Regions from separate parts of the Lysinibacillus sp. DFXJR4 genome, predicted to be linked through region 4. Evidence: riboswitches for the same ligand, from Rfam matches in the RefSeq annotation. Region 4 holds a riboswitch; each other region holds the start of a gene.
The links. Region 4 has a riboswitch for S-adenosylmethionine ahead of metA (homoserine O-acetyltransferase MetA). Riboswitches for the same ligand answer to the same signal wherever they lie in the genome.
Positions count from the first base shown of each region.

Region 1 (7,986 bases), on a different contig from region 4:
AAAAATTGTTCTTTTGATAGATAATTATAAAATTATTAAAAAAACAGCTTACTCCCTTTTTTTGTTAATTAAAAAGCTCATTCCCTGTAGCAGCAGAGAATGAGCTCAAATATATGAGGGAGGATTAACTAGCTTTTATTAACAACTGATAACGATATTGTGTAATTGCTTGCTGAACAAGTTCTATCTCATCTCGTGTAAAATTTGGTATAGCATACGTACGTTCAACTAGTTGAAATGTGCCATATTTTAAATAGAACTCTGTTGCAGGTAGAGGAATATGACTTGCTCCATATTTTTCATATGCCTCAAAAACTTCTTTTACTGTATAGCCTTCCTCTTTTGCATAAACGTTCTCCTCAAAAGCAGAATGTCCAAAAATTTGTTGCCATTTACGTTCAACTGATGCCAGTATGTTTTGAATGGACATGTTGTTCACAAACACATGACCTTCATTTAGTTCATAAATAAGATAAGATGCAATGTTTTGTGCACTATAAACATTTCCCATTTCAAACACTCCTTTAACATCAGTTTTTTAGTGAAAGTAGCTGCTGGCTTGGCAGCTACTCCTATATATTTCAAAAGTGGGGGAGCACTTATGAAAACGAATGGAATCAAAGTATCATTTGGAGCACCGAATCAGGCAAAAATCGGTGCCGAAAATTAGTTCTAGGTTGGTAGCCTTTCGAACGTTTAACTTATACCCTAGTATATAGCATGGTTTTATTTAAGTCAATAATACTTATAAAATTACTTGGTATTACTTATGAAAAATTTCTGATAACTTATCGAATGAGATAAGCGCTTGATGTAGCAAAGTTTTACGCATTACCAAATGAGGCTTATCGAATGAGAAAATACGTAAACGCCACAACATTAGCCTATGTTTTATGCTTCAACCTTTTGTTGTGAAGCTGTTACTTGCTCAATAGCTTGTTCTAAATCTGCAATAATATCCTCTACTGCCTCTAAACCGATTGATAAGCGAATGAGCGACTCGGTTACACCAGTTTGAATTAGCTCTTCAGCTGATAGTTGCTGATGTGTAGTAGAAGCTGGGTGAATTATTAATGATTTAGCATCCCCTACATTAGCTACATGGGAGAATAATTTCACACTATCTATTAATTTACGCCCTGCTTCACGTCCACCTTTAATGCCAAATGTAAGCACAGAACCGAAGCCATTTCTTAAATATTTTTTAGCCAAATCATGTGTAGGGAAATCTTCTAAGCCATTATAATTTACATATTCCACAGATGGGTGGTTTTGTAAATATTCGGCTACTGCTAAAGCATTTTCATTATGTTTAGGGATACGCAAATGAAGCGTTTCTAAACCTTGTAAAAAATTAAAGGCTGCATCAGCACTTAATGTTGGTCCAAAGTCACGTAGTAATTGCACACGCAGTTTTGTAGCAAATGCAGCCGCTGCTGTGTCAATGCCATATCGTAAACCGTGATAGGAAGCATCTGGCTCAGTAAATCCTGGGAAACGACCACGAGTCCAATCAAATTTCCCTGCATCAACTACAACGCCACCTAAAGTAGTTCCATGTCCACCAATCCATTTTGTTGCGGAGTGAACGACAATATCGGCACCGAAATCAATTGGTGTAGAGCCATAAGGTGAAGCAAAAGTGCTATCAATAATTAATGGTAAGCCGCTTTCATGTGCAATGTTAGCCACTGCTTCAATGTCTAGTACTTTTAAACTTGGGTTACCGTAAATTTCAGCGAATACCGCTTTTGTTTTATCAGTGATGGCTGCTTTGAAATTCTCAGGATTTGTTTCATCTACGAAAATCGTTTTAATACCATAGTTTGGTAGTGTATTGGCAAATAAGTTATAGGTACCACCATATAAAGAGCTAGCGGCAACAATTTCATCCCCTGCTCCTGCAAGATTTAAAATTGAAAATGCGATAGCTGCTGCACCAGATGAAAGTGCCACTGCTGCTGTACCGCCTTCTAATAAAGCGACGCGTTTTTCAAAAACATCTACAGTTGGGTTCGTAATACGTGTGTAAATATTGCCAGCTTCCTCTAGGGCAAAAAGACGTTGCGCATGAGCAGTGTCTTTAAAAACAAAAGCCGTTGAGCGATATACAGGTACGGTGCGAGATCCTGTTACTGGGTCTGGCTCTTGGCCACCATGTAACAGCAATGTTTCTGGTTTAAAATTTGTCATTTTGTACCTCCAAATGGTTATTTTTTTACGATGGTACCGGAGATGAGGAGGATTTTTTAGTAGAAAACAAAAACCCCCTTCAGCTAAGAAGAGGGTTGCAGTTGCAAGTTTTCCTCCCCTTATCTGCCAGATCCAAGTAAGAATCTGTAGGAATTAGCACCTTAGCAAGTTCGTCACTTACTGGTTGCCGGGCATCATAGGGCCTATCCCTCCGCCGCTCTTGATAAGAGTATTGAGATTCAATTTCCATCGTTGTTACACAGTATAAACATAGACATTTTTTCTGTCAACACTAAAATTTTATTTTTTCCGAAACTTCAGTCTGCTTCTTTACGTAATATGAACGCATACACTATTTTAATATTTATTTAGAAAGGAGGATTTTTGTGATTAAAACCATCATTTTATTTATTATTGTTGGTTATATTATTGGCTGTCTTCATGGCTCTAAAGTGGCACAGTTTTTATCTGGGGTAGATTTAAAAAAGACTGGCCATGGGAATGCAGGTGCATCCAATGCAACCCTTTCCCTTGGATGGAAATACGGAGTACTAGTAGCGCTTATTGATATTGGTAAAGGTGTATTAGCAATTATCGGTGCACATTTCTTTCTTGCAGATGCAGCACAATACACAGAGGTACAAGTTTGGCTCTTCACCTATCTCATAGCAGCTGGTGTCATTCTAGGTCATAATTTCCCATTCCATATGGGCTTTAACGGGGGTAAAGGTACAGCCTCCATCATAGGGATATTGCTTGCTGTTGATTGGAAAATTGGTTTATTTGCACTTATTTTATTTGTTATTTTATCTTTTGCAACGAACTATTTAATCGTTGGTGTTTTAGAGTTTTATCTTGTTTTTTGTACAGCAACTTTTTTATGGATTCCTGGGATGGGTCCAACGATCATTGCTTTGCTACTTTTTGGAATAGCTATCATTTTGCATATTGAAAATATTAAACGATTAGTCAAAGGAACAGAGCCTAAAGTAACTTCAGCTTTTAAGAAAAAGAAATAATATTTTTTTGGATGTTTTTGTCTTTTCTATGACCATATATTTTCTCTTTATTTACTATTAATGCTGTAAAAACAAAGTATTTTACATACTGATTTTTTCTCCAATAAATAGACAAATTATTTTCTTAATAAAACATTTTACTGACCGATGTTATAGACAATAATCGTCATATTTATCGTAGAAAGGATGAGAAAATATGTCTACACTTCAACAAGCAGGCGAAAAACGTAATTTAAAGCCACTTTGGATTGCTTTAGCCTTTGCTTCATTAATCATCATTATTTTTTTACCTAATAACGGCGATTTACCTGTTGCGGGTCAACGAGCCTTAGCGATCTTAGCTTTCGCAGTCATCCTTTGGGTAACAGAGGCAGTTTCATATCCCGTCAGCTCTGCCATGATTATTGCACTGGTAACCGTTTTACTAGGACTGGCTCCGTCAATAGACGATCCAACAGCAGAATTAGGAACAGCAGGTGCTCTAAAATTAGCATTAAGCGGGTTTAGTAATTCTGCAGTCGCCCTGGTAGCCGCAGCTCTATTTTTAGCAGCAGCAATGCAAATCACCAACTTACATAAACGACTCGCCCTATGGATACTTTCACTTGTAGGGACTAAAACAAAAGCAATTGTTTTTGGTGCCATTTTAGTATCTATAGCACTCGCATTTTTTGTTCCTTCTGCTACAGCACGTGCTGGCGCAGTAGTTCCAATACTACTTGGAATGGTTGCTGCATTTGGTTTGCCGCGTGATAGCCGACTTGCTGCGTTACTTGTCATTACCTCCGTACAGGCCGTCTCCATTTGGAATATTGGGATTAAGACAGCAGCTGCTCAAAATATGGTCGCTTTAAATTTTATTCAAGAACAATTTAATGTGGATATTTCATGGGGTGCCTGGTTACTCTACGCTGCCCCCTTTTCGATTATCATGTCTATAGCTTTATTTTTCATTATGATTTCTCTGATTAAGCCTGAGACTAGTAACATAGAAGGCGGTAAAGAGGTAATCAAAAAGCAGCTTGCAGAACTAGGCCCATTAAAAGCGCCTGAAATCCGTTTAATCATCACGTCAATGATTTTATTATTTTTCTGGGCAACTGAAGGCAAGCTACACCCATTCGACACAACAACAGTCACAATTATTGCTATCGCTATTCTATTAATGCCGAAAATCGGTGTTTATACATGGAAGGAAGTGGAGCCTCATATTCCTTGGGGAACCATTATCGTTTTTGCGGTAGGTATTATGCTAGGCACAGTATTATTGAATACGAAAGGTGCATCATGGTTATCTGACAAAGTGTTTGGTTCACTTGGTCTAGATACTATGCCGATTCTAGCAACAATTGCATTGGTTACACTATTTAATATTCTTATTCACTTAGGTTTTGCCAGTGCGACAAGCTTAGCATCAGCGCTTGTACCTGTGTTTATCGTTTTGGCCTCCACATTAACGGCTAACGTTGACCAAGTTGGTTTCGTTATCGTACAGCAATTTGTGATTAGCTTTGGCTTCCTTTTACCAATTAGCGCACCGCAAAATATGCTTGCTTATGGTACAGGAGCGTTTACAACAAAGGATTTCTTGAAATCTGGTATTCCATTAACCATTATTGGTTTCATCCTAGTACTTCTATTCTCTGCAACTTATTGGAAATGGATTGGATTATTGTAAATAGATAGGGCCCCCTAAGTATTTTAATAGGTATCTGGATAAGACAGGTGAGCGGTTCTTTGAGGGACCCGAGCTGTTCTTCGAGGGACCCGAGCTGTTCTTTGAGGGACCCGAGCTGTTCTTTGAGGGACCCGAGCAATTCTGGGGGGCGCCTGAGCAAGTTCTCTGGGGGACCCGAGCAATTCTGAAGGGCACCTGAGGAGTTCTCTGGGGGACCCGAGCAATTCTGGAGGGCACCCGAGCAGTTCTGGAGGGCACCCGAGCAGTTCTGGAGGGCAACCGAGCAGTTCTGGAGGGCAACCGAGCAGTTCTGGAGGGCAACCGAGCAGTTCTGGAGGGCAACCGAGCAGTTCTCTGGGGGACCCGAGCAATTCTGGAGGCACCTGAGCTGTTCTTCGAGGGACCCGAGAAATTTTTTGAGGTACCTGAGCCATTCTCTAAGCGACTTGATCAGTTCTCTGGGTCAACCCATACAGTTCTTTTGGGTACCATAATTAACACAAAAGCCTTGAAGGAATCATTAACTGTCCTACAAGGCTTTTATAAATCTATTCTATTATTTTGATAATGCTGCTTCCTTCATAGTACCACATTTTGCATAATTCACATGCCATGAAAGCGCTTTCTCTAGATCGTGGGGAGTATGGTGTCCACCTGTTGCTTCATTAGCATCATTAAAATACTTCCATAATTGATCACGGTATTCAGGATGTGCACAGTTATCAATAATTAGTGCGACCCGCTCTTTTGGTGCCAGTCCACGTAAATCAGCAACCCCCTGCTCTGTCACGATTACATCAACATCATGCTCTGTATGATCCACATGTGATACCATCGGAACGATACTTGAGATATTTCCACCTTTTGCATAAGATTTTGTAACAAAAATACCTAATCGTGCATTACGTGCAAAATCACCAGAACCCCCGATACCATTCATCATTTTTGTGCCTGAAACATGGGTTGAATTCACATTCCCGTAAATATCAACTTCCAGCGCTGTATTCACTGAAATTAGCCCGAGTCGGCGAATAATTTCTGGCTGATTGGAAATTTCCTGTGGGCGTAATACTAGTTTGTCAGCATATTTATCAAAATTACCGTAAACTCGGTTTCCAACTTCCTCTGACAGGGTAATAGAAGTAGCAGATGCAAAGCTTACTTTTCCGGCATCCATTAATTCGAATACAGCATCCTGTAGCACCTCCGAATAGACCTCTAAATTTTCAAACTCAGAGTCTTTGAAGCCCAATAATACAGCATTTGCCACGGAGCCTACTCCTGACTGGATTGGACGTAAACTCGTCGTTAAACGGCCTACTTTAATTTCATCACGAAGGAAGTTTAATAAATGCTTGGCCATAATATCTGTTTCTTCATCAGCTGGAACTATTGTTGATGGCGCATCTAAAATGTCTGAAACTACAATACCCTTTACCTTCTCTAAATCTAGTGGAATACCAATTGTGCCAAGTCTATCTGAAGCCTTTTGCAATAGAATTGGATCACGTTTTCCTTGTGGTCCTGGAACAAAAATATCATGTACTCCCTCTAATGCATCTAGCTGAGCCACATTCAACTCGATAATTACTTGATCGGCCTCTTGTACAAAAATCGGAGAATTACCAACTGAAGTTGTAGGAATTAGTAAGCCATCTTCTGTAATAGCAGCCGCTTCAATAATCGCAAAATCAATAGGACCTATAATGCCCTGACGTACCAATTCTGCATTATGTGAAAGATGCGCATCGACAAACATAATTTCACCGCTGTTGATTTTATTACGAATTCCCGCGTCCGCCTGAAAAGGGCCACGTTTACGAATAACGCCAGCTTCAGCTAAGTATTGGTCAACTTCTGGGCCTAATGATGCACCTGTATATACATCTACCTGAAAGCTCTCTTTTTTAGCTTTTTCAACAAGTGCAAGTGGCACAACTTTAACATCACCAGCACGTGTAAAACCACTCATCCCAAGTACCATACCATCCTTAATCCAAGATGCTGCTTCTTCTGCTGTGACAACCTTGCTTCGCAGCTGTTCATTACGAAGCTTTTTCGCTAACTTTTCTTCCATTGCTTATTCCTCCATCCCACTTTACTTTTGTTCAACTAGATTACTTGGTAGATATTCCGTTGCCATTTCTAAACATTAGAAGTTTAACCAAATAAACCGTCGCATAAATAATATTATACTATTTAGAATTTTTAATCTATACCAAAGAAAATATTTCATTTTTCGAGAAATTTTATGCATTTAAAAATTATCCAAAAATAATTTAAACGCCCAAGACATTCGATTTTGAAGAAAAAGCGTGATATGCTTTTCATATATATAAGGGGAAAAGGAGAATATTAAATGGTTAAAGATTTATTACGCAACCACTCTTCAGTTCGTATTTATGACGGTAATCCAATTTCGAAGGATATCATAGAGGAGTTAATTACTACTGCGCAAATGGCTGCTACATCTCATTTTGTACAAGCTTATAGCGTTATTTGGGTAACAGATGAGGAGAAAAAGGAACAGCTCGGCCTGCTCTCCGGTAACCCTCGTCAATATGAAACCTCTGGCGCTGCATTTGTCTTTTGTGTGGATTTTAAACGTCTACAAATGGCTGGTAAACTAGAGGGTGTGGAAATTGTAGCAGATACAGCCGAAAACGTGCTTGTTGGGGTTGCAGATGTATCATTATTTGCTCAAAATTTTGTCATTGCCGCAGAATCAATGGGATACGGTATTTGCTATATTGGTGGTGTTCGTAACAAACCAGCAGAAATAAGTGAGTTATTGAATTTACCTGATTATGTTTTCCCACTTTTCGGCTTAACAATTGGGGTTCCGGCTCGCCGTAATGAAGTAAAGCCTCGATTACCAGTCGCTGCTATCCTACATGAAAATGAATACAATGTACAACAATATGAGGAGCTTTTACCAATTTATAACGAAACACTAGAAGCTTATTATAATAGCCGTTCTTCCAATAGAAAAATTGACAACTGGACAAAGCAAATGGCTGATTTTTTAATTGAACAACGTCGTCCACATATTAATAAGTTCTTAGCTAAAAAAGGTTTTAATTGGAAATAGCATTT
Region 1 is NZ_JBXUNW010000004.1:200,860-208,845, forward strand. It holds gene AC2CGN_RS12330 (hypothetical protein) at 125-511, opposite strand; gene AC2CGN_RS12335 (O-acetylhomoserine aminocarboxypropyltransferase/cysteine synthase family protein) at 892-2,193, opposite strand; SAM riboswitch class I at 2,310-2,423, opposite strand; gene AC2CGN_RS12340 (glycerol-3-phosphate acyltransferase) at 2,580-3,212, shown strand; gene AC2CGN_RS12345 (DASS family sodium-coupled anion symporter) at 3,409-4,890, shown strand; gene scpC (succinyl-CoA:acetate CoA-transferase ScpC) at 5,447-6,967, opposite strand; gene chrR (class II chromate reductase ChrR) at 7,250-7,981, shown strand.
Region 1: linked by a shared signal. The riboswitch ahead of AC2CGN_RS12335 (O-acetylhomoserine aminocarboxypropyltransferase/cysteine synthase family protein) and the one ahead of metA (homoserine O-acetyltransferase MetA) in region 4 are both predicted to bind S-adenosylmethionine.

Region 2 (7,986 bases), on a different contig from region 4:
TCCAAATCCATGTAGAACGTTCATCTTCTGTAATATTATCCGCCTGTATAATTGTACTATTAAGTGACATAAATAAAATGCATATGATCACTAACTTAAAACTTCGACTATTAATAATTTTACACAACTCCTTTCTACAAACTAGTTATACCATATCGAAAATTTTTATAAATAGGGATATATTTCATTTTATAATTTTTCTTCATAAAGTAGGGTTTTTTTCTTAAATACCTGTTTAACCTAACTCAATTTTTACAAAAAAATAGTACAAACCTTGGTTTGTACTATTTAACAGTTTATTTTATTACAATAAATTATTGAACTGGTACAACTGAACCTTTCCATTCTTCAAGGATGAAGTCTTGAATTTCCTTCGAATTTAGGACTTCTAATAATTTTTTAATTTCTTTCTTTGTTTCATCTCCAGCACGAACAGCAATAATATTCACATATGGAGACTCTTTATCTTCAAGAGCAATTGAATCATTCACAGGGTTTAAGCCATTATCGATTGCAAAGTTAGAGTTAATTAGTACTGCATCACCTTCATTATTTTCGTACATTTGTACAAGCATTTCAGGTGCTGTATTAGCATCGAATTTAAAGTTTTTAGGGTTTTCTGCGATATCCTTGATTTCTGCTGCTGTTTTATCGATACCATCTTTAAGTTTAATTAGGCCTTTTGCTTCTAATAATGAAAGCATACGCCCGTGGTCTGCAACTGAGCTAGAAAGTAAAATTGTTGCACCCTTTGGTAGCTCGTCAAGTGATTTATATTTTTTAGAGTAGATGCCGATTGGCTCAATGTGAACGCCACCAGCATTGACGAAATCATAGCCATTATCTTTAATTTGAAGCTCTAAGTAAGGAATATGTTGGAAATAGTTAGCATCAAGGTCTTTTGATGCTAAATCTTGGTTTGGTAATACATAATCTGTATACGTTTCAATTTTAAGATCAATACCTTCTTTTGCTAAAATCGGTTTTGCTTTTTCTAAAATTACTGCGTGTGGTGTATTAGAGGCACCTACAGTTAATGTCACATTTTCTTTACTATCTGTTTTATCTTCTGTTGATGCACCTGAGCTTGCATCGTCTTTTTTACCAGCACCGCAAGCCGCTAAAGCTAGCACTAATACTGATAAGAATAATCCTGCTAATAGCTTCTTCATTTTATTACACTCCCTTTTATTTTGTTCAAAGTATGTTAACGGCAGAAAACCGAAATAACCTTTAACGTTTATCTGTTTTAGCTGTAATCATATCGCCTATCCATTGAATAATAAATACGACTACTAAGATTAGAATAGTTGCCATTAATGTCACATCTGAGCGATTACGCTGGAAGCCATCCAAGAAGGCTAAGTTTCCTAACCCGCCTGCTCCAATAATTCCAGCCATTGCTGTATAACCAACAAGCGCTACAGCTGTTACAGTAATACCTGAAATAAGCGCAGGTAATGATTCTGGAATTAACACTTTCCATATAATAGTAGATGTTTTAGCACCCATTGACCGAGCTGCCTCGATTACCCCTCTATCAATTTCACGTAATGCAATCAATACCATACGTGCATAGAATGGGGCAGCTCCAATAATTAGTGCTGGTAATGCAGCATTGGCTCCACGGATTGTGCCAAGCAAGAATTTTGTAAATGGAATTAATAAAATAATTAACACGATAAATGGAATCGAACGGAAAATATTTACGAGTGAACCTGTTAAGAAATTCACAATTTTATTAGCCCATAGTTGATGGGGACTTGTTAAAAATAATACGATTCCAATTAATAAGCCAAGGATGAATGTTACTACGGTTGAAATAGCTGTCATATACAGTGTTTCATAGGTAGCTGCCCACATTCGCTCCCAGTCGACATTCGGAAAGAGATTAGTTAGCATTTGCAATCACCTCCGTTTGTACTTCAACTGTATTTAAGTAACCTAGTGCATCAGCCACATTTGACTCGGTTCCATCAATTTGCACAATAAGTGTACCGTAAGCACCATTTTTTGTTTGAGAGATATTACCGTGCACAATACTAACTTCTACATCAAAGTGCTTGACGAGGTGTGAAATAACGGGCTGCTCTGTTTTTTCTCCCACAAAAATTAGCTTAACAAGTTGTCCAGTTGGATAATTTGCTTTTATTTGTGCAACCGTCTCCTGCGTTTCCTTCGTATCTGTAATCTGTGATACAAATTTTTTCGTAATAGCAGCTTGAGGTGCCTGGAATACTTGTAATACCTCACCACGTTCTACTATTTCGCCAGCCTCCATTACTGCTACACGATGGCAGATTTTACGGATAACGTGCATTTCATGTGTGATTAACACAATAGTTAATCCTAAACGCTCGTTAATATCTACAAGTAAATCCAGGATTGCATCGGTAGTCTCTGGGTCAAGTGCTGAGGTTGCCTCATCACATAATAAAACCTCTGGATTATTAGCAAGTGCTCGAGCAATGCCGACACGCTGCTTTTGACCGCCTGATAGTTGTGATGGATACGCCTGATCACGTCCATCTAAACCAACAAGAGTAATCAATTCCTTCACACGTGCATCACGCTGAGCCTTTGAAACACCTGCGATTTCTAGTGGAAAAGCGATATTTTCAGCAACGGTTCTAGACCATAGTAGATTAAAGTGCTGGAAAATCATACTTACCTTTTGTCTTGCATCTCTAAGCTTTTGTCCCTTAATAGATGAAAACTCTTGATTGTTAACCATCACCGTACCAGATGTTGGCTTTTCTAAACCGTTCAATAAACGAATCATTGTACTTTTACCAGCACCACTATAGCCGATAATGCCAAATATTTCACCTTTATTTATGGAAAGGTTTACGTCTTTGACTGCTATTAATTCGCCATTTGCGGTTTTGTATTTCTTCGTAATATTTTGAAGCTGGATCATAGCGAATACTCCTTTTCTCATATAGAAAACCCCTTCACTCACAGACAAGTAGAAGGGGTCACGTATTTATACGCTCAACCGTTCTCTCATCTTTCAAAGATAAATCTTTGGGTGATTTGGCACCTTTTCACGTTGTGATGGTTGCCGGGCTTCATAGGGCACTTCCCTCCGCCACTCTTCATAAGAGTTCGATATATTCAATGTTTTAGTAATATATTTGTTACTTTACCACGCTAGCAAACTTCAGTCAATTGATTTTTTTAACAATTCGTATAAAAACGGTACGGATTGAAAAGCATAGACTTTTTCTGTCACTTTTCCGCCATCACAGACGAGTAAACATGGTACACTTTCGATTTCGTAATCTAAGGCAATCTCTTCAACAAAATTTAAATTTGCTTTGCCGATTTGAAGCTTTGGCAGTAACTGCTCAACGATCATCATCATTTTTGATGCAACTGCACATGTACCACACATAGGTGTATATAAATAAAAGGCAGATTTTTTCCCCGACTGGACAGCCGCGACCCACTGCTCTTTTGACCATTCTTCCATTTTTTCACGCAACCTTACAAAATATATTGATTATGGATTGAGAAATGTGCTCGCAACAATATCATGGCTAATACCTTTCTCGGAGTTGTCTCAACTTCTTTATACGTTGGCATTGTACGTAAATGCTCTGCCTCTGGATAATGTCTGTCCATTAATGCCCGTAGCTTATCCCCTGATGGATCTGCATCAAAAAATGTATAAAGCTCACAGCCCTCATATGGATCAAGCAGCACTTCTAATTGATGCACACCAATTGTACCATTCGTACAAAGTATTGTGACATCTTCACTTAAAATAGGTTCAATTTGAAGTTTATCCGAACGGCCTTCAACAATTAAGCATTTTCCCTCGAACATCACGCCACCCCCATTAGACATATCCCTTTTCCTTATAGTCATTATATCAATTAAGTGTCAACGATGGTAATGTTAGACACCCATTGGAAGCGACTATCTCCCCAGCCATGAAGATAATAAAAAACGTCGGTGAATGCCGACGTTTTTCTATTAGGGCTTGTCTTATTCAGCGACCATTTCTTCGTATTGCTCTGCTGTCATAAGCTTTTCTACTTCTGATGCATCAGCAGGCTCAACAACGATCATCCAAGCTTTTTCATATGGTGATTCATTAACGAATTCCGGGCTATCTTCTAAATCTGCATTTACTTCAACTACAGTACCTGAGATTGGCGCATATAATTCAGAAACAGTTTTTACTGATTCTACGCTACCGAATGGATCATCTGTTTTGATCTCATCGCCAACTTGTGGAAGCTCAACGAAAACGATATCTCCTAATTCAGATTGTGCGAAGTGTGTAATACCGATACGTACTTTTCCATCTTCTACTTTTACCCATTCATGTTCTTCAGAGTATCGTAAGTCTTTAGGTGTGCTCATGCAAAAAACCCCTCCATAAATATGTAATATATTCACTTTCAGTGTGCCATACTTCTCCTATAAAAACAAGGATAATTACGGCTATTTCCAAGCTTGCTCAAAATCAGATTCTTTAAACCCTAACGTTACTTTTTTTCCATCAGTAACGATTGGACGTTTGATTAACATACCATCAGAAGCAAGTAGCTCAAGCTGCTCCTCCTCAGTCATATCGGCAAGTTTATCCTTCAAACCAAGCTCTCGATACTTCATGCCAGACGTATTAAAAAACTTTTTAAGAGGTAGTCCACTTGCTTGCCATAACTTTGTTAATTCGTCCTTTGAAGGTGGCTGTTCTACAATGTGTACCTCTTCATAAGTTATATCGTTGTCATTTAGCCATTTTTGAGCTTTCTTACAAGTTGTACATTTTGGATATTGGATAAATTGAATCGTCATCGAAAGGCTCCTCTACTTTCTTTTTGAGGACACTGATTTTCTGTGTCTTCCTTATTTTCTGTAGTATACCATCATAACCATACAAACCAAAATGAAACAATTCTCAGTTGCTCTCACACCAATCCCCAGGCTTCTACTACAGTCTATCCATTTCTTTCTTAATTCTATCCGTCACTTTCTTAATTCTATCCGTCACTTTCTTAATTCTATCCTTCACTTTAATGTTTCTATCAGTTACTTTTGCAAATCTACCCTTCTCACCCACAAACAGCCCAGCTATCTACTACAGATAGCTGGGCTGTTTGATTTATTTACACTACATATTTTTCTGCGTCAATCAACTTAACGGATGCTTCACGTTTCTTCGCGATTAAGTTGTAAGGATTATTGCGTGTTAGCTTACGTAGTGCAGATAACGTCATGCGCGCTGCATCTCCGTCAGCTGAAGCAAGAATTGTATCTTTTGCCTCTTTTTCAATTTCTGCAAATGCTTCTTGACAGAAGATTTGTGTGTACAATAATTTTTGATGAGCTTTTTCAGCACCATCACGAGCAATCGCTTTTTCTGTACGTAAGACAGCTGATTCCATAGCGAATAATTGGTTTGCGATATTCGCAATATTTACCAATACCTCTTGCTCCTGATCAAGCTTCGGACCAAAGCGTTGTGCTGCTAATCCCGCTGCTAAAACTGCGATTTTCTTTGCATTTTTCACAAGGTATTTTTCTTGTGCTAGTGGCTCTGTGCCTATATCTTCAGGCATTAGCATAAGGAGCTCCTGCTGTAAATTTTGGGCTACTTGTAATAGCGGTAGCTCACCCTTTAATGCCTTCTTCATAAATGTACCTGGTACAATCATACGGTTAATTTCATTTGTTCCTTCAAAGATTCGGTTAATACGAGAATCGCGATAAATTCGCTCTACCTCGTATTCAGCCATAAAGCCGTAGCCACCATGTAATTGCACCGCTTCATCTGCAATATAATCTAATGTTTCTGAACCAAACACTTTGGCAATCGAGCATTCAATCGCATACTCAGCAATAGCACCGGCAATTACCGTTCCTTGCTTTTGCTCCTCAGGGTTTAACTGACTTAAGCGATCCTCAAATAAGCCTACAGTACGGTAGTTTAATGACTCAGACGCATATAATTGAGAAGCCATTGTTGATAATTTTTCTTTTGTTAAATTGAAATCAGACAGTTTTGTTTTAAATTGCTGACGTTGGTTTGTATATTGAATCGCTAGCTCTAATGCACGCTTAGATCCACCAATTGTACCAACGCCTAGCTTATAACGACCAATATTTAAAATATTAAAGGCAATCACATGCCCACGGCCAATTTCACCTAATAAATTTTCTACAGGCACTTCTGCATCTTCTAACACTAATGTACGAGTGGATGAAGATTTAATCCCCATTTTCTTCTCTTCAGGTCCCACTGACACGCCATTGAATGCACGTTCTACGATAAATGCAGAGAATTTATCGCCATCGATTTTAGCGTACACGACAAATACATCTGCAAAGCCTGCGTTTGTAATCCATTGCTTTTCACCATTTAGAATATAATGTGTACCTGCATCATTTAATTTTGCAGTTGTTTTTGCCCCTAATGCGTCTGAACCAGAACCTGGCTCTGTTAATGCATAGGCAGCAATTAATTCACCTGATGCTAGCTTTGGTAAGTATTTTTGCTTTTGCTCTTCATTACCAAACAGTACAATTGGTAATGAACCAATACCCACATGTGCACCATGCGTAATTGAGAATCCACCCGCTACGGACATTTTTTCTGCGATTAAGGCAGAGGATACTTTGTCTAAGCCTAAGCCCTCATATTCTTCAGGTACATCTGCACCTAGTAAACCCAGCTCACCAGCACTCTTTAGAAGACGAACTGAATGCTCAAATTCATGATGCTCTAAGTTTTCAACAACTGGTAGCACTTCATTTGTTACATATTCTTCTGTCGTTTTTGCAATCATTTTATGCTCATCTGAGAAATCTTCAGGTGTAAACACACGATCTAATTCCACATCTTCAACAAGAAATCCGCCGCCTTTAATAAAATCCGTTGTTTTTTCTGTCATGATTAATTCCTCCCACATATATCTATTTTGATTATTTAATCCCCTAATCAGCTACACCCCAGCATAATTGCGTTCAGACTTTCCAAGCTTGCTCGAAAAGCTCCTTTTCAAAATCTGTGACATCCGCTGGGCCTTTTCTCGATTTAGCAGTCATAAATTGACGCTTCAATCAAGATGAAAATATATAGAAAAGCTTGAAATATACAATGTTCGGAGGCAACCGTAAACAGTACACCTCAAGCTTATCTAGCGAAAAATTATAGAATTTCAAATACGCCTGCAGCCCCCATGCCGCCGCCAATACACATTGTCACAACTCCATATTTCTTACCTTGACGCTTCAATTCATGAATAAGCTTTAATGTTAAAATAGCTCCTGTTGCGCCAAGTGGGTGACCTAATGCAATGGCACCACCATTCACATTTACTTTTTCTTGGTCGATGCCTAAATGACGTACAACCTGTAAAGATTGCGAGGCAAATGCTTCATTTATTTCCCATAAATCGATATCATCTATTGATAATCCTGCAATTTCTAACGCTTTGGGCACTGCCACGATTGGCCCAATACCCATTACTTCAGGAGGTACACCCCCAACTGCAAAGCCTAGGAATTTTGCCATTGGCGTCAGACCCTGCTTGTCAGCCTCCTCCCGATCCATCACTAGGACAGCAGCTGCTCCATCAGATGTTTGAGAGGCATTACCAGCTGTCACACTACCTTTTACATGGAAGGCTGGACGTAGCTTTGCTAAACCTTCAACAGATGTACCTGGACGTACACCCTCATCCATACTAAATGTGAATTTCTTCACTTGTGGTTTATTGTTAGCATCCACGAAATGTTGCTCCACCTCTACTGGAACAATCTCATCATTGAACTTTCCTTCTTTAATCGCCTTTTCTGCAAGCGCATGTGAACGAACAGCAAAGGCATCTTGATCCTCTCGACTAACATTGTATTGACGTGCTACTTCCTCAGCAGTATGACCCATTCCCATATAATATTGAGGAGCTGTTTCAGCTAAAGTCGGATTTAAGCGTGGCGTATTCCCCACCATTGGCACCATACTCATTG
Region 2 is NZ_JBXUNW010000009.1:95,822-103,807, forward strand. It holds gene AC2CGN_RS17145 (amidase) at 1-70, opposite strand, end outside; gene AC2CGN_RS17150 (MetQ/NlpA family ABC transporter substrate-binding protein) at 315-1,172, opposite strand; gene AC2CGN_RS17155 (methionine ABC transporter permease) at 1,234-1,902, opposite strand; gene AC2CGN_RS17160 (methionine ABC transporter ATP-binding protein) at 1,892-2,920, opposite strand; SAM riboswitch class I at 3,004-3,107, opposite strand; gene AC2CGN_RS17165 (thioredoxin family protein) at 3,164-3,475, opposite strand; gene AC2CGN_RS17170 (toprim domain-containing protein) at 3,490-3,831, opposite strand; gene gcvH (glycine cleavage system protein GcvH) at 3,994-4,374, opposite strand; gene AC2CGN_RS17180 (arsenate reductase family protein) at 4,456-4,812, opposite strand; gene AC2CGN_RS17185 (acyl-CoA dehydrogenase family protein) at 5,124-6,908, opposite strand; gene AC2CGN_RS17190 (acetyl-CoA C-acetyltransferase) at 7,166-7,986, opposite strand, start outside.
Region 2: linked by a shared signal. The riboswitch ahead of AC2CGN_RS17160 (methionine ABC transporter ATP-binding protein) and the one ahead of metA (homoserine O-acetyltransferase MetA) in region 4 are both predicted to bind S-adenosylmethionine.

Region 3 (7,986 bases), on a different contig from region 4:
AACAATTTGCAGATCTCTTACTCGACAAAGCAGATATTGCTGTAGCAGCAGGAAATGGCTTTGGGCAATATGGCGAGGGCTATGTCCGTGTTGGCTTACTTGTAAGCGAAGAACGTTTACGTGAAGCTATAAATCGAATCGAACAATTAAATTTATTTATATAAACAAATTCAATAAAAACTGTTCTACAGCAATGCCATAGAACAGTTTTTTCATTTCTCAATCTTTCTTGGACTCTGTAAGTCTTTTTCTAAGGGATAAAATTGAATATGTCCTGTTTCATCATCAAATTTGCGTATATGCTGAACGTCCTGTACCTCTGCCAAAACGATATCGGCCGTAATCACAATATTTCCGCCCTTTATCAAATGTCCTCCTGATACTTGACCCCATTGATCACTCATTGATCCATGAAGATGCGTCTCATATTCTCCATCACGTTTACACACAACACCAGCACCTTGAATAAATTCAAGTGGTCCCTCTTTTTTTATCACTTCACTGAAACGGACATTGATTTTAGAGATCTCATCTGGTACTAAATAAACAAAACTACTATTTTGCAAACTACCAATACAACTAACAATGGTAGCTGACTCAATATCGTTCTCTTGACAGATAGCCTCTATTCCCTCGATCATATCAGTCCCCATTAAAATACGAGCACTAATGACTTTTCCAAATGCTCCAACTCCATAATTTACTCTTATAGACATCTCTACACCTCTTTTTGCTACTTTATTTTCTGTGGCTTTATCTTGATTTAGTGGACAATAAATACCCACTAAATACAATAAAAAATCAAAATATTTATTGACTAATAATAACCTATAATTTATATTAGTTCTATCGGATTTATAAAAATACTATATATCTCTTATCAAGAGTAGCTGAGGGACTGGCCCTATGAAGCTCGGCAACCTCCTTTTTAAAGGAAGGTGCTAAATCCTGCAAACGATCATCGTTTGATAGATAAGAGAGGACGTTTTTTCATGAGCCTCTCTTAGTTTATAAGAGAGTTTTTTTATTTTTAAAAATCGATAAAACAAACTTTGGAGGTCATTTTCATGAAGAAACGAAACAAATTTTTATTAGGCTTAGCAGGTCTTACATTAGCAGCAGCGTTAGTAGGTTGCGGTACAAAAGAAGATAGTAAAGAAGACCAAGGTAAGGCTATTGATGAAAATAAGATCGTAGTAGGTGTTACTTCTGGTCCACATGAACAAATTGCAGAGGTTGCGGCAAAAGTGGCAAAGGAAAAAGGCCTGGAAGTAGAGCTTAAATCCTTCTCTGATTATGTTTTACCTAATACCTCGTTAGCTGAAGGTGATCTTGATGCAAATAGCTATCAGCACGAGCCTTTCTTAGATACTTTTAATAAAGATCACGATACAGACTTAGTACCAGTTGGAAAAACTATTCTGAATCCAATGGGTGTTTACTCTGAAAAATATAAATCTTTTGATGAAATACCAGACGGAGCAACATTTGGTTTACCAAACGATCCGACAAACGGTGCCCGTGCATTATTTGTTCTGCAAGAGGCTGGCTATATTAAATTAAAAGAAGGTGCTGGGCTAACAGCGTCTATCCGAGATGTTGAAGAAAACAAGAAAAATTTAAAATTCATAGAGTTAGAGGCTGCCCAAATTCCAAAACAACTTAGTGAGGTTGATGTAGCAGCTATTAATACAAACTTTGCGCTGGAGGCTGGCATTAATCCTAAAAAAGATTCTATCCTTTTAGAATCTACTGACTCTCCTTATGTAAACTATATTGTAGTACGTGCTGAAAATGAGAATGATCCAACGATTAAAAAATTTGTTGAAGCTTATCAATCTGATGAAGTACGCAAATTTATTGAAGATGAATTTAAGGGTTCTGTAATTGCAAGCTGGTAAGTAGCCAAAAAATAAAACAGGGTTTTCCCCATCTTCCACTGATTAAATCAGGCTTATACCGCTGTTAGATTCCTTATCAGCATTATTTGTTCTTGAAGAGGGAATTTTCCAGCCCATTAAGCAGGATAAAATAAGAATCTGCGAGACTCCTTTGGGAAAGCGAGCAGATTCTTGCTTTTTAGAAAGGAGACATCCAGATGATTCGATTAGAAAATATATCTAAAGAATTTAAAACAAAGAAAGGTATTGTCAGAGCAGTTGATGGGATTAACCTTCATGTTAAAAAAGGTGAAATTCATGGGGTTATTGGCTATAGTGGTGCAGGTAAAAGCACACTTATTCGCTGTGTTAACCTATTGGAACGTCCAACTACAGGAAAAGTCTGGATCAACAATGTGGATATTACTTCCCTTTCCCTTAATGATCTTCGTAAAACCCGTCAAAAAATCGGGATGATTTTCCAGCATTTTAATCTCTTAAAAACTGCGACCGTTTATAACAATATTGCTATCCCATTAAAGCTACTTGGCTATAACGATACCGAAGTGAAAAATCGTGTGGCGAAATATGCTGAAATTGTTGGCTTAACAGAAAAATTAGAGAGCTTTCCAAGTCAGCTTTCAGGTGGTCAAAAACAACGTGTTGCTATTGCACGTGCGTTGGCACAAGAACCAGAAATCTTACTAAGTGATGAAGCGACTAGTGCACTTGATCCAGAAACAACAGAAGCCATTCTCGAGCTTTTATTGAAAATTAATCGTGAGCTAGGCATTACTATTTTACTCATTACGCATGAAATGAATGTCATACAAAAAATCTGCGATGATGTATCTGTTCTTGAGGCAGGGAAAGTTGTGGAGTATGGTTCAGCTATTGATCTTTTTGCGAAGCCACAGCATCCAACAACGAGAAAGTTCTTGAGCACGATTTCACAGCGTAATCTATCCCCTTCCCTTATTCAGCAGCTCAATGTTTCAGGGAGTGTTATTCGTCTAACATTTCTCGGCGAAAGTACTGGAAAACCGTTATTGGCAGAGGTCAGCAAAGTTTACGATGTTCAGCCAAATATTTTAACTGCCAATATTATTGAATTAAAAAACGGCATTGTCGGAAATATTGTCGTTCATTTAAATGGTGAAGCACAAATTGTACAAAAGGCATTAACGTATTTCACCGAAAATGGAGTAGCCGTAGAAGAATTAGGAGGCGAACAAAATGAATAGTATTCAAAGCTTCTTTACAGATTGGTCCGATGTTATTGGGAAATCAATTATTGAAACCTTCCAAATGGTCGGAATTTCTTTATTCTTTTCCGTTGTCATTGGGATTCCGTTAGGGCTCTTAATTGTTTTAACACGTCCTGGTCAATCTTTCGAAAATAAATTTCTTTATCAATTTTTCAATTTATTCATTAATATAATTCGCTCCGTTCCATTTATCATTTTACTCTTCTTTATTTTACCGTTTACAAAGCTAATTGTTGGGACAACGATTGGTGTGAAAGGTGTCATTGTACCACTTGTTGTTTATACAGCACCTTACATCGCACGACTGATGGAGACAGCACTTTTAGAAGTGGACCCAGGTGTTGTAGAGGCTTATACAGCAATGGGCATTAAACGCCGTCATATCATCTGGAATGTTTTATTACGCGAGGCTCGCCCTTCTATTATTTTAGGCTTAACCATTGCCACAATTGGTCTTATTGGAGCAACGGCAATGGCAGGTATGGTTGGTGCAGGTGGTTTAGGTGATCTTGCATACCGTTATGGTCATTTACGCTATGAGGTCGATGTTATGTATGCGACTGTATTTATTTTAATCATCCTTGTTCAGAGTATTCAATCTATTGGCAATCGATTTGCAGCAAAACTTAAGAAGGATTAAGGAGGAGCACTGTGACAAATGAAATTTATGTAGAGAAAAATGGTTATATAGCAACTTTAGTGATTAATCGTCCTGAGAAACGTAACTCTTTATCAAGGGCAATGTTTCAGGCTATTTTGAATGAGCTTTATTATTTAAGCTCTGACCCTTCGATTAAACTTTTAATTGTCCGCGGTGTAAATGAAGTTGCTTTTTCTTCGGGGGCAGATATTAGTGAGTTTTTAGATATTCGTTATGCTGCTGACAACGCGAAAGTATATAATGATTTAGCATTAAAGGCAATTGATGCACTCTATAAATTTCCGCACCCAACCATAGCTATGATACAGGGCTTAGCGATTGGCGGTGGCTTAGAGTTAGCAAACGCCTGCGATTTTAGAATTGCTACACCCAAAAGTAAATTAGGTATCACTGCAGCAAACATCGGAATTGTCTATAATCTTGAAAGTACCAAGCGTCTTATCAATATTGTTGGAGTTGCTAAGGCAAAGGAAATTTTATACACAGCAAACATTTTTACTGCTGAAGAAGGAAAGCGCATTGGCTTGATTACTGCCCTACATGAGCCAGAGGATATTGAAAATGCCACATTGCAATTCGCTGAGCATCTCTTAAGTAAATCATCTGTCGCCAATGCAGGCATAAAAAAAATTATTCAAGCTATTGTAGATGGAGAAAATGAAGAAAATGATGTGTTAGCTCAAATCATTCTCGACTCCTTTAGCTCAGAAGATTATAACGAAGGCATACAGGCATTTTTAAACAAAAGAAAGCCCATTTTTAATAAATAAGTGAGGTAGTGACGATGACAAATACAACTAATGGAGACCTTCTATTAAAAAATATAACTGCCCAAGCTCCCTTCCCTATTTGTTTTGCTGATTTAGAGAAGGCTGTAGCGGAAAAAATGGAAGCTGGACCTTTTGGTTACATACGCTCTGGTGCAGGAGGCGAACAAACATTGCGCAATAATCGTGCTGCTTTTGAAAAGTATTCCATTGTGCCCCGCTTTTTAAATGATGTTTCCAATGTTGACACTTCGATAAAGCTTTTCGGAAAAACATATCCAACACCCTTTTTATTTGCACCTGTTGGCATGAATAAAATGGTGCATGATGATGGAGAGCTTGCAGTTGTTCGCGCTGCTCAACAATTAAAAATACCCTATATACAAAGTACAGTTTCTAGCTTTGCACTTGAAGAGGTTGCACAAGCTGCACCTACGGCTACAAAATGGTTTCAGTTATATTGGTCTACCAACGAGGAAATTGCTTATAGTATGGCCGCTCGAGCAGAGACTGCTGGCTTTGAAGCAATCGTTCTTACAGTCGACACAGTTATGCTTGGCTGGCGTGAAGAGGATGTACGCAACCAATTTTCGCCTTTAAAGCTAGGCTATGCAAGAGGAAACTATATCAATGATCCTGTTTTTATGGCTTCCCTGCCAGATGAATCATTTGAATCCTACGTCCAGGGTGTGTTGCAAAATGTTTTCCATCCTACCTTAAGTTGGGAAAATGTACGTGAATTAAAGCGCCGATCTAATCTCCCTATTTTATTAAAAGGTATTTTACATCCTGAAGACGCAAAGCTAGCTATAGAAAATGGTATCGATGGTATTATTGTTTCAAATCATGGGGGGCGCCAACTGGATGGTGTAGTAGGATCACTTGATGCGCTTCCTGCGATTGTCAAAGCGGTAAATGGACAAATTCCAATCATTTTAGATAGTGGCGTGTATCGTGGCATGGATGCCCTAAAAGCACTTTCTTTAGGGGCAGATGCAGTAGCCATTGGTCGTCCTTTTGTCTATGGGCTGGCGTTAGCTGGACAGCAGGGAGTGGAAAAAGTCATGACGAATCTATACGATGAATTGAAAGTTTCCATTGCTTTAGCAGGCGCAACCTCCCTTCCAGCCCTACGAAATATTACTTTAGTGAAAAAAGATGGAGTCGATGAAAAATGAATCAAGCATTGCAAGGCTTAAAAGTTGTTGATCTATCACAGGTGCTTGCTGGTCCATACTGCACAATGGTATTAGCAGATATGGGGGCTGAAGTCATTAAAATTGAGAAGTATCCCAATGGAGACGACACACGTACAATGGGTCCCTTTATTAATGAAGAAAGCCATATGTATATGATGGTTAATCGTAATAAAAAAGGTGTTTGTTTGAACTTAAAAACACCTGAGGGATTAGAACTATTTAAAGAGCTTATCCAATCGGTAGATGTGCTTGTGGAAAATTATCGGCCTGGCGTCACAAAAAAATTAGGGATAGATTATGCAACACTAAAAGATATGAATCCTGGCCTTATTTATTGCTCTATTTCAGGTTATGGTCAAACAGGTCCTTATAGTCAAAAAGGCGGCTACGATATTATGGCGCAAGGACTTAGTGGCTTAATGCATATGACTGGTGAGGCAGATGGCAGACCAGTAAAGGTTGGCTTTGCTGTAAACGATATTGCGGCTGCTCAAACAGCATTACAGTCTATTTTAATGGCCTATATTTACAAGCTGCGTAGCGGTGAAGGACAATATATTGATGTTTCCTTAGTAGAGTCTGGACTGGCATGGACGGTTTGGGAGGCTGCAGCCTACTTTGGACAAGGCCAGCTCCCTGAGCGAACAGGCACTGCGCATCGTGTTTCTGCACCTTATCAGGGTTTTAAAACACAGGATGATTATATTTTAGTCGGTGCAGGTAATCAAAAGCTATGGGAAATTTTTGCCACCAAAGTCGTCCATCGTCCAGATTGGCTGAGTAATCCACTATTCGCGTCAAACTACTTGAGGGCTCAAAATGTTAAAGCATTGGAGGAAGAAATCGAAAGTGAATTAGTCAAGCATAAAGCTGCATATTGGCTTCAGCTTTTAGATGAATATGGTGTACCATCTAGCCCCATCTATTCCTACGATCAAACATTGAATGACCCTCATATTTTGGAGCGTGACATGGTCCTGTCCTATGAGCATCCAACGGCTGGGCCAATGCGTACACTAGGCTTCCCAGCGAAATTTTCTCAGACCCCTGGACAGCTAACAAAAGCCGCTCCAACATTAGGGCAGCATAATGAGGAAATTTTAAAATCATTGCATGTGACAGATGAACGCATCAAACAGCTAAACACCGCAAATATCATTCATTCAAAATAGCGCTTATCCATTTTGAGCGTTTTAATAGATTGATTCACTCTAGCTATCCATCACTTTGAGGGTTCTATCCGTTGATCCAGTTTACCTATCCGTCACTTTGAGGGTTCTATCCATTTAAATATAAAAAAGGGTACCTCACGAAGAGGCAACCCTTTTTTATTGAATAACGCCTAGTTCGCGACCTACTTTTTCATAAATTGCGAGTGCATTATCCAGCATTTCTTTTGTATGAGCCGCTGTAGGCATATTACGAACACGACCTGTACCTTTTGGAACCGTTGGGAAAACGATTGATTTCGCATAAACGCCCTCTTCAAATAAACGCTGTGAGAACTCCTGCGTCAGCTTTTCATCGCCAATAATACATGGAGTTATTGGTGTTTCGGATTCCCCAATATTAAAGCCAAGCTTAGCAAGCCCTGATTTTAAATAATCGCCATTTTCCCAAAGTTTATCATGAAGCTCAGTGGAATCAATTAACATTTGTACTGCCGCCGTAATCGCTGCCACATCGCCAGGCGGTAATGCTGTTGAGAATAAAAATGGACGTGAGCGTACTTTTAGCCAGTCAATTAAGTTTTTCTTACCTGCGACATACCCGCCAACAACGCCAATCGCCTTAGAAAGTGTACCAATTTGGAAGTCGATTTCTTTTTCTAAACCGAAATGCTTCACTGTACCCTTTCCTTTACCAGTAACACCTGAGCCATGCGCATCATCTACATACGTAATTAAATCAAATTCCTTTGCAATCTCCACAATTTCCGGCAGTTTAGCAATATCGCCATCCATGGAGAAAACGCCATCAGTAATGACCATAATTTTATTGTATAATCCAGATTCTTTTGCTGCTTTTGCCTTCGCACGTAAATCATCCATATCAGAGTGATTAAACGCAATGATTTTCGCCTTTGATAAACGACAACCATCGATAATAGAAGCATGATTCAATTGATCTGAAAGAATCGCATCATTTTTATCCATTACAGCTGAAATCGCTGCCATATTACAATTAAAGCCTGATTGATAGGAAATAGCT
Region 3 is NZ_JBXUNW010000004.1:111,573-119,558, forward strand. It holds gene AC2CGN_RS11955 (aminotransferase class I/II-fold pyridoxal phosphate-dependent enzyme) at 1-164, shown strand, start outside; gene AC2CGN_RS11960 (PPC domain-containing DNA-binding protein) at 213-716, opposite strand; SAM riboswitch class I at 875-979, shown strand; gene AC2CGN_RS11965 (MetQ/NlpA family ABC transporter substrate-binding protein) at 1,068-1,901, shown strand; gene AC2CGN_RS11970 (methionine ABC transporter ATP-binding protein) at 2,099-3,124, shown strand; gene AC2CGN_RS11975 (methionine ABC transporter permease) at 3,117-3,788, shown strand; gene AC2CGN_RS11980 (enoyl-CoA hydratase/isomerase family protein) at 3,800-4,579, shown strand; gene AC2CGN_RS11985 (alpha-hydroxy acid oxidase) at 4,594-5,754, shown strand; gene AC2CGN_RS11990 (CaiB/BaiF CoA transferase family protein) at 5,751-6,947, shown strand; gene AC2CGN_RS11995 (glycine C-acetyltransferase) at 7,104-7,986, opposite strand, start outside.
Region 3: linked by a shared signal. The riboswitch ahead of AC2CGN_RS11965 (MetQ/NlpA family ABC transporter substrate-binding protein) and the one ahead of metA (homoserine O-acetyltransferase MetA) in region 4 are both predicted to bind S-adenosylmethionine.

Region 4 (7,986 bases):
GGACTTATAGCGGTTATTGGTCATATGTTCCCTATTTTTGCAAGCTTCCGTGGAGGGAAGGCCGTAGCGACATCTGCTGGCGTTCTCTTAGGATATACATGGCCATTATTTGTCTTACTTTTTATTACGTTTATTGTAACGTTAAAAGTCACAAAGATTGTAAGCTTAACTTCCATGATTGCCGCTTTAGTAGCACTAATTTATTCAATCATTTATTATTTTGTTACAGGTGATTTTGCGTTAACTATTTTAGTCGCATGTTTGTTCACCTTTATTATTTATCGTCACCGCGCAAATATTGGCCGCATTAAAAATGGGACCGAGCCAAAGGTGAAATGGCTGTAGCAAAGAGAGGAGCATTCTAATGAATATTGCACTAACAGATGAAGCCCTAAATTGGTTTAAACGAGAAATGGAAGTAGAATCAGGCGATACCATTCGTTTTTATGCAAGATACGGAGGTTCCAGTCCATTTCATGAAGGCTTTTCTCTTGGTATGACGCGTGAGGAACCAATCGAGATTGGTGTCAAAACAGAGATTGACGGGGTTACCTACTATATTGATGAAAAAGATGTATGGTTTTTTAATAACCACAATCTCCATGTAGATATTGATGCTACAAACGATGAATTAAAATATGATTATCGTAAATAAAGCCGTGTTTCCTTTCGTTTATTACGAGAGGAACACGGCTTTTTTATTTGCCAACAATTAAATAGATTAAATTTCTATCTTTGTTTATCTATACAGATATTTGTCCATTCTATATGTAGTAAATGCACACCTGGAGGAGGAAAGTAAATGTCCGTTTCAAAAAGTACAGATGCCTCCCAACCAAATTCCAACAATGAACTCCTGTATAGTTCACTTTCGAGCAATGTCAAACTGATTCGAAACACACTTGGAAATAGTAATGACCTAATTATACGAGAAATTACGATTGGTAAAGCTGAAAAGCACACAATCGCAATTGTTTATATGGATGGCTTATCTGATAAAACAACCATTTCGGATACTATTATTGATAAGCTCATGCTCGATCTGGTTGAAGTAAATGGCTCAGAAACAGATATAGAAACAATTCATCAATATATTAAAGAATCTTGTTTGACAGCCGGTGATGCCAATAATATTTCTCATTTCTCAGCATTGTATACCGCGATTTTAAATGGCAATACAGTCATCTTATTAAATGGATGTAATTTTGGTATTGTAACAAGTACAAAAGGTGCTAAAGATCGAGAGGTTACAGAGCCATCAACAGAATCTGTGATTAGAGGTCCAAGAGAATCCTTTACTGAAACGTTACGCACTAACACTGCCCTTATCCGTCGAAAAATTAAAAGTCCTAATCTTTGGATAAAATCTCGTGTGGTTGGAGAGGTAACCCAAACAGATATAGCTGTTATGTATATAAATGGTATTGCTAATGACAAAATAGTGGCTGAGGTACTGGCACGCATTGACCGTATTAACATTGACGGCATATTAGAAAGTGGCTATATCGAGGATTTTATTCAAGATTCTAAATTCGCAATATTTCCAACAATCTATAATTCTGAACGACCTGATGTTATTGCTGGAGAATTGTTAGACGGGAAAATTGCTATTCTAGTGGATGGTACACCCTTTGTGCTGGTGGTACCCGCTTTATTTACTTCCTTTTTACAATCTGCTGAGGATTACTATCAAAATTGGATCATCAGCTCTCTTATTCGGTTATTAAGATTTTTAGGAATAAGCCTTGCGTTGGTGGCACCATCACTCTATGTTGCCATTACCACCTTTCATCAAGAAATGCTTCCAACCGCTATGCTTATTAGTATTGCCTCCCAACGAGAAGGCGTTCCTTTCCCTGCAGTGGTTGAAGCACTTATTATGGAAATTGCCTTTGAGGTGTTACGAGAAGCAGGTCTTCGAATGCCAAGAACAATTGGACCTGCTGTATCCATTGTGGGAACCTTAGTCATTGGTCAGGCAGCCGTTGAAGCAGGCATTGTATCAGCTGTAATGGTAATTATCGTAGCTTTAACAGCAATTTGTAGCTTCCTGTTCCCTGCCTATGGTTTATCTAACACCATTCGGGTTCTACGTTTTCCATTAATGATTGTAGCAGCAATGCTAGGTTTATTTGGTGTGATGTTTGGCATTATGATTATTATCCTACATTTATGTAGCATTCGCTCTTTTGGTGTGCCGTATTTAAGTCCATTCGGTCCACTAATTTTAAAGGATCAAAAAGATGCGTTAGTATTGTTTCCTCGAAGAGCGCTATTGACTCGACCACGCTTAGTCAGCCAAAAAAATAATGTTAGAGGACATAAGTATTTGGATACGAAAAAAAGAAATAAATCTAATGTATAAACGAGGAATGGTACATGTCAAAATTCAGCTTAATTTGTTTCCTTCTCATCCTCCCTTTACTACTAAGTGGTTGCTGGAGTAAGCGTGAACTAAATGAATTAGCAATTGTCCTAGCGTTCGGCATTGATAAGGTCGATGATGAATTCGAATTATCGATTCAAGTAGTAGATCCTAGTGAAATTTCTACTAGACAGCCTTCTACTGGACGAACTCCCGTGATTACCTATCACGCAAAAGGAGAAACCATTTTTGAAGCTATTCGAAAAATGACGGTTTTAGCAGCTAGGAAACCCTATTTTTCTCATCTTAGGATTGTTGTTATCGGTGAGGAATTAGCGAAAGAGGGAATAAATGAAGCACTAGATTTAATTTCCAGAGACCATGAATTTCGAAATGATTTTGATGTCATCCTCTCTCATCAGGCATCTGCTAAGGATGTTTTAAATGTGTTGACACCGATTGAAAAAGTACCAGCCAACAAAATGCTAAATTCTCTGAGAGTGTCAGAAAAAGTTTGGGGCTCCACCATTTCCATCAATATCGATGATTTAGTGAATACTTTAAACAACAATGAAAAAAGTGCAACCCTTTCAGCTATTGAAATACATGGTGATCCAAAATTAGGTATGGATCAGACAAATGTAAAAAAAGTGAAAACCCCTGTACTTTTAAAATATGCTGGATTAGCCGTCTTTAAAAAAGATAGATATATCGGACTTTTAACAGAAGATGAAAGCAGAGGCCTTAGCTTTATCAATGACAAAATAGAGAGTACCATTGAAATTATTGCTTGTAAAAAAGGAGGTACTCTGTCAACCGAAATTACCAAATCAACTAGCAAAGTAAAAGGTAATTTTAAAAAGGGCTCTCCTCAGATCAATGTGCATATTGACGTGGAACAAAATGTTGGAGAAGTTGAATGTAATATGAAGCTTTCTAACAATAAATCCATTAAATATATAAATAAAAAAACGGAGGAAATTATTAAACAACAGGTTGAAAATACAATCAGAACCGTTCAGCAAAATTATCAAGTAGATGTTTTCGGTTTCAGCGAAGTACTCCATCGATCAGATGCAAAACAGTGGAAAAAAATAAAAAAAGACTGGGATACAATTTTCCCTGAACTTCCTATTAAGGTTGAGGTTCATGTAAATACACAGGGATTAGGAACCTTGCAAAATTCATTATTGCATAAATCCAAAAAGGAGGAATAGGCCTTGATAATGACGCTTTTTATACTAGTTATTTCGTCTATAATTGCCTTTGCTTTTATCCCACAATTAAAGAAAAAGAAAGAAACGAAAACGATTATAACTTTTTCAATTATTTTATTATTTGCTACTGCAATAAATATTGGCATTGCATTAAAGCTTAAGATTCCAAGTCCACTTGACTTTATCACATTTATTTTTTCGCCCATCAGAGATCTAATTGTTTCACTTACAAAATAAAAAAGAAGGGGGTTGCTCATAATGGAAAAAGAAATCATTAGTTCAAGGCAATTTATGATCATTACCCTTCTCTTTTCTATTGGAACTGCCATATTAATTATTCCTGCCACTATAGCAAATGCTGCAAAGCAAGATGCATGGATTGCAGCAATCATTGGAGTCGCAATCAGCTTTCTGTTAGTGAAGCTTTATATTTCTTTAGGAAAACGCACACCTTCCCTCACATTCATTGAGGCAAATGAAAAAATACTAGGTCGCTTTTTAGGGAAATTTACAGCGGTTGGCTTTATACTTCTTACCTTTCTTTCCTCAGGTGAACTATTATATTTTATTGGCATTTTCATGAAAACAGAAGTGATGCCGGAAACACCTACGATGGCATTTGCATTGTTATTTAGCATCATCATTGTATATGCTGCTTTTCTTGGCATCGAAGTATTTGCTCGCTCTGCAGAGATTTTATTTCCCTTTTTTATCCTGATTTTTATCGTCTTTGCAGTTTGTATTACACCTCAAATTAGTTTTGATAATGTACAACCAATTTTGGAAACACCTAAAAAATTCTTATTGTATAGTATTATTCGATTTATGAGTATTTTTTCTTTCCCACTAGTTGTACTGCTAATGCTTTTCCCATCTGTCGTAAATGTCCAAAAATCTGCACAAAAGGGATTTTACATAGGAACACTTATCGGTGGAATTGTCTTAATTATTCTAATTACCTTATGTATTCTTGTATTAGGTCCTGCTAATACCGCCTCCCGTACTTTCCCTAGCTATGCATTGGCGCAAAGAATTTCAATCGGGAACTTTTTACAGCGTATTGAAATTATTATGGCTGGTATGTGGATTGTATCCATTTATATTCGGACTTTTATGTATTTTTACGCATCAGTCATTGGTGTAGCGCAGTTATGTAAGATAAAGGATCATCGTCCACTTATTTTACCATTCGGTTTATTAATGATTGGTCTTTCTCAAATTATTCATCCTAATATTGTTCATTCCAATGTCTACAATAATGAAATTTGGCCTATATTTTCTGCGATATTTACCGTTATTTTACCGTTAACGTTGCTGATCATTGCGAAAATCCGCAAAATAGACGGGAATTCACAAGGTGAAAATAGCAATGAAATTCAAACAAATAACAATAATCAGGCGCAGCAAGATAGTGAGACTAAAAACAAGAATAGTAATAAACAGAGCGACTCTAAAGATGAGGCACAAAATGAAAATAAACTAGAAAAAGCCAGTGAACCACAGACTAAAAATGAAGATAATGGAAAATCCGATCAAGATACAAGTGAACATTAAAAATGATGACCTTGAAACTAACAGGTCATCATTTGATCATTTATTTCGCTTCAAAATTAAATATGATATTCAATTTCATCAACGAAATCCCATTCATATGGTGTTTCCTGATAAACATAATAATTCAACCAGTTTGAGAATAACAAATGGGTGTGGGCACGCCATGTATTAATGGGCTCATTTGTTGGGTCGTCATTCGGGAAATAGTTCACCGGGACAGCAATGTCTAACCCTTTCGCAACATCTCGTCCGTATTCATCTGCTAAGGTTGTCGCGTCATATTCAAGATGACCTGTAATCATAATGTTTTTATTATCCTTGGACTGCACAATAAATACACCAGCTTCCTCTGAATAGGACAGTAAACGTAAATCAGGGTGATTGCGTACTTCATCGATTGAAACAGATGTATAACGAGAATGTGGTGCTGTAAATAAATCACTAAAGCCACGCACTAAGTCCACTGTTAAATCTGTAATGACATGCGAGTAAACCCCTGAGCATTTTGCTGGAAGTTCAACCTTCCCGATCCCATAATGATGATATAAAGCAGCCTGTGCCCCCCAACATATATGTAGAATCGATGTAACGTTTTTCTTAGACCAATCCATAATTTGTGAGATTTCCTGCCAGTAATTCACCTCTTCAAAAGCCATTTTCTCTACAGGCGCTCCCGTAATAATCATGCCATCAAAGCGGCGATGACGAATTTGTTGGAAAGTTGTGTAAAAAAGCTGTAAATGTGATTTACTAACATTTTTTGATTCATGTGTTGCTGTATTTAAAAATGTAATATTGACCTGCAGTGGCGTATTCCCGAGTAAGCGCAGTAACTGCAGCTCTGTCTTCTCTTTCTCAGGCATTAAGTTTAAAATTAATATATTTAATGGACGAATTTGTTGTGTTTTCGCACGATCCTCTTCCATCACGAAGATTTTTTCCTCTCGTAAATGTTCTCCAGCTGGTAAGTTCTTTGGAATATTAATTGGCATCTTGCATTCCCCTCTCTTTTATTTATAAAAGTGTTAATCGTAATGATTACAATGACACTTTTATGAAATTAAAAAATCCCCCTCATTCCATGCGAGATAGAATGAGAAGGACTTTACCACGTTCACTCTTATCTCTCAAAGGAAAAACCCTTTGCTGGAATTAGCACCTTTCTAACATTTGTTAGAGGTTGCTGAAGCGTCATCGGGCCAAATCCCTCAGCTTCTCTTGATAAGATTATTTAATTAAAATGAATTGTAACATGAACAATTAAGAATATCAATAAAACATAGAATATTTCGTCATTACAATGCATGTTCAGCTCAAGTTTGATGAACACTAATTATCATAGCAACATATGAAATTTTATGGTAAACATGCTGTAATTATGTTAACATATACCTTTAGTAACAGAGAGGAACGTGAACTAGCTTGATTAAAATTGAATTTCCGAAACCAGATACAGTCATTCGCCAGCGTGAGCAGGATGTAAAGCCTGGTGATGTACCCATTACACCATACCACGGATTTATTGACTTCCATAAAATCACACGAGACAAAGGTGGTATTTTCTTATTTTACAATGAGAAAAATGAGCTTTTATTTGTCGGTAAAGCACGTAAAATTCGTCAACGTATAAAAAAGCATTTTGAAGACAATGTATCCCCTATGAAAAATCATCGTCAAGAAATTTTCAAAATTGAGGTATATGAAATCGAAGATCCGATGGAACGTGAAATTTACGAAACATATGCCATTAATGTTTTCCGTTCTAAATATAATGTTGATAAAGTATTTTATTAAAAAAGAATCTGCTTGCCTCTTAAGTATTAGGCAAGCAGATTCTTTATTTTTTACTCTACAAAAAATGCCTTTCGTTCTTTCGTAATCCATTCCTCAAGCTCATGATCATCTCGTCTTAGTAGACGATTAATAAGGACGTCATGCCAAATATAATCTTCTAATAAATAGATGTGAACCGGATCATTTGTAATAAAAGCGGTTTCAAGATTTGAAGGAGAATGTCCATAAATCATCTCTTGCCCATCGATAGACAAGATAAACCAATGGGGAGTGGAAGATTTTTTTGTATAATAGGTCATTCGATGCCTATCAATGGATGACACAGGCTCATCCACGTATAGCGTAATACCATGTACAGCGACCTGTTCAGCCACCTCATAAATATCCTCTCGTAAGGCTTCATACATCTCTTCCCACATAGAAAGAAGTACTTTTTTCTCAGCTTTTTTTAATAAGGACTGACAATAATTAATAATGGTCTGCCTGCCTTTTAGCATTAACACTTTAGGCTCCGCTTCCTGCTCCTTAGATTCTAATTTTTCTAATTGATCACTAATAGACGTAAAATTCGATTCCCAACGCTGCTGTATTTGCTGCAGAAACATCTCAACAGGAATGGAACAATAGGTTGTTTGATCAACAGCTTCCTCTTTTAGCACTAATCCTTTTTCAACGAGTACATCCAGAATGTCATAAATTCTTGCTCGAGGAATACCAGAATTTTTGCTGACCTGATAAGCACTAATATGGCTCTTTTGTACAAGTGCTGTATAGGCCTTTGCTTCATATTCTGTAAATCCTAGCTCTTTTAATTGGGCGATTAATTCATCCATCCAATCCCTCCATTTCCTTTATTATAGAATAATTTAACGAATAGAAGCCAATGAAAAAAATATCTTTACAGAGAAACGAAAATTAGTTACTATTTCAGTAGTAACTATGTAATGAGGTGTCAACATGTTTTTTGAAATAGATGTAAATGTAGTAATTTTATTGATCGCGTTTGGGTTTCTCGCTGCTTTTGTAGACTCAGTAGTTGGCGGAGGAGGCTTAATC
Region 4 is NZ_JBXUNW010000012.1:38,976-46,961, forward strand. It holds gene plsY (glycerol-3-phosphate 1-O-acyltransferase PlsY) at 1-345, shown strand, start outside; gene AC2CGN_RS18930 (HesB/YadR/YfhF family protein) at 365-655, shown strand; gene AC2CGN_RS18935 (spore germination protein) at 803-2,365, shown strand; gene AC2CGN_RS18940 (Ger(x)C family spore germination protein) at 2,380-3,582, shown strand; gene AC2CGN_RS18945 (hypothetical protein) at 3,592-3,819, shown strand; gene AC2CGN_RS18950 (GerAB/ArcD/ProY family transporter) at 3,841-5,136, shown strand; gene metA (homoserine O-acetyltransferase MetA) at 5,193-6,128, opposite strand; SAM riboswitch class I at 6,254-6,364, opposite strand; gene AC2CGN_RS18960 (nucleotide excision repair endonuclease) at 6,559-6,930, shown strand; gene AC2CGN_RS18965 (TrmB family transcriptional regulator) at 6,981-7,763, opposite strand; gene AC2CGN_RS18970 (TSUP family transporter) at 7,888-7,986, shown strand, end outside.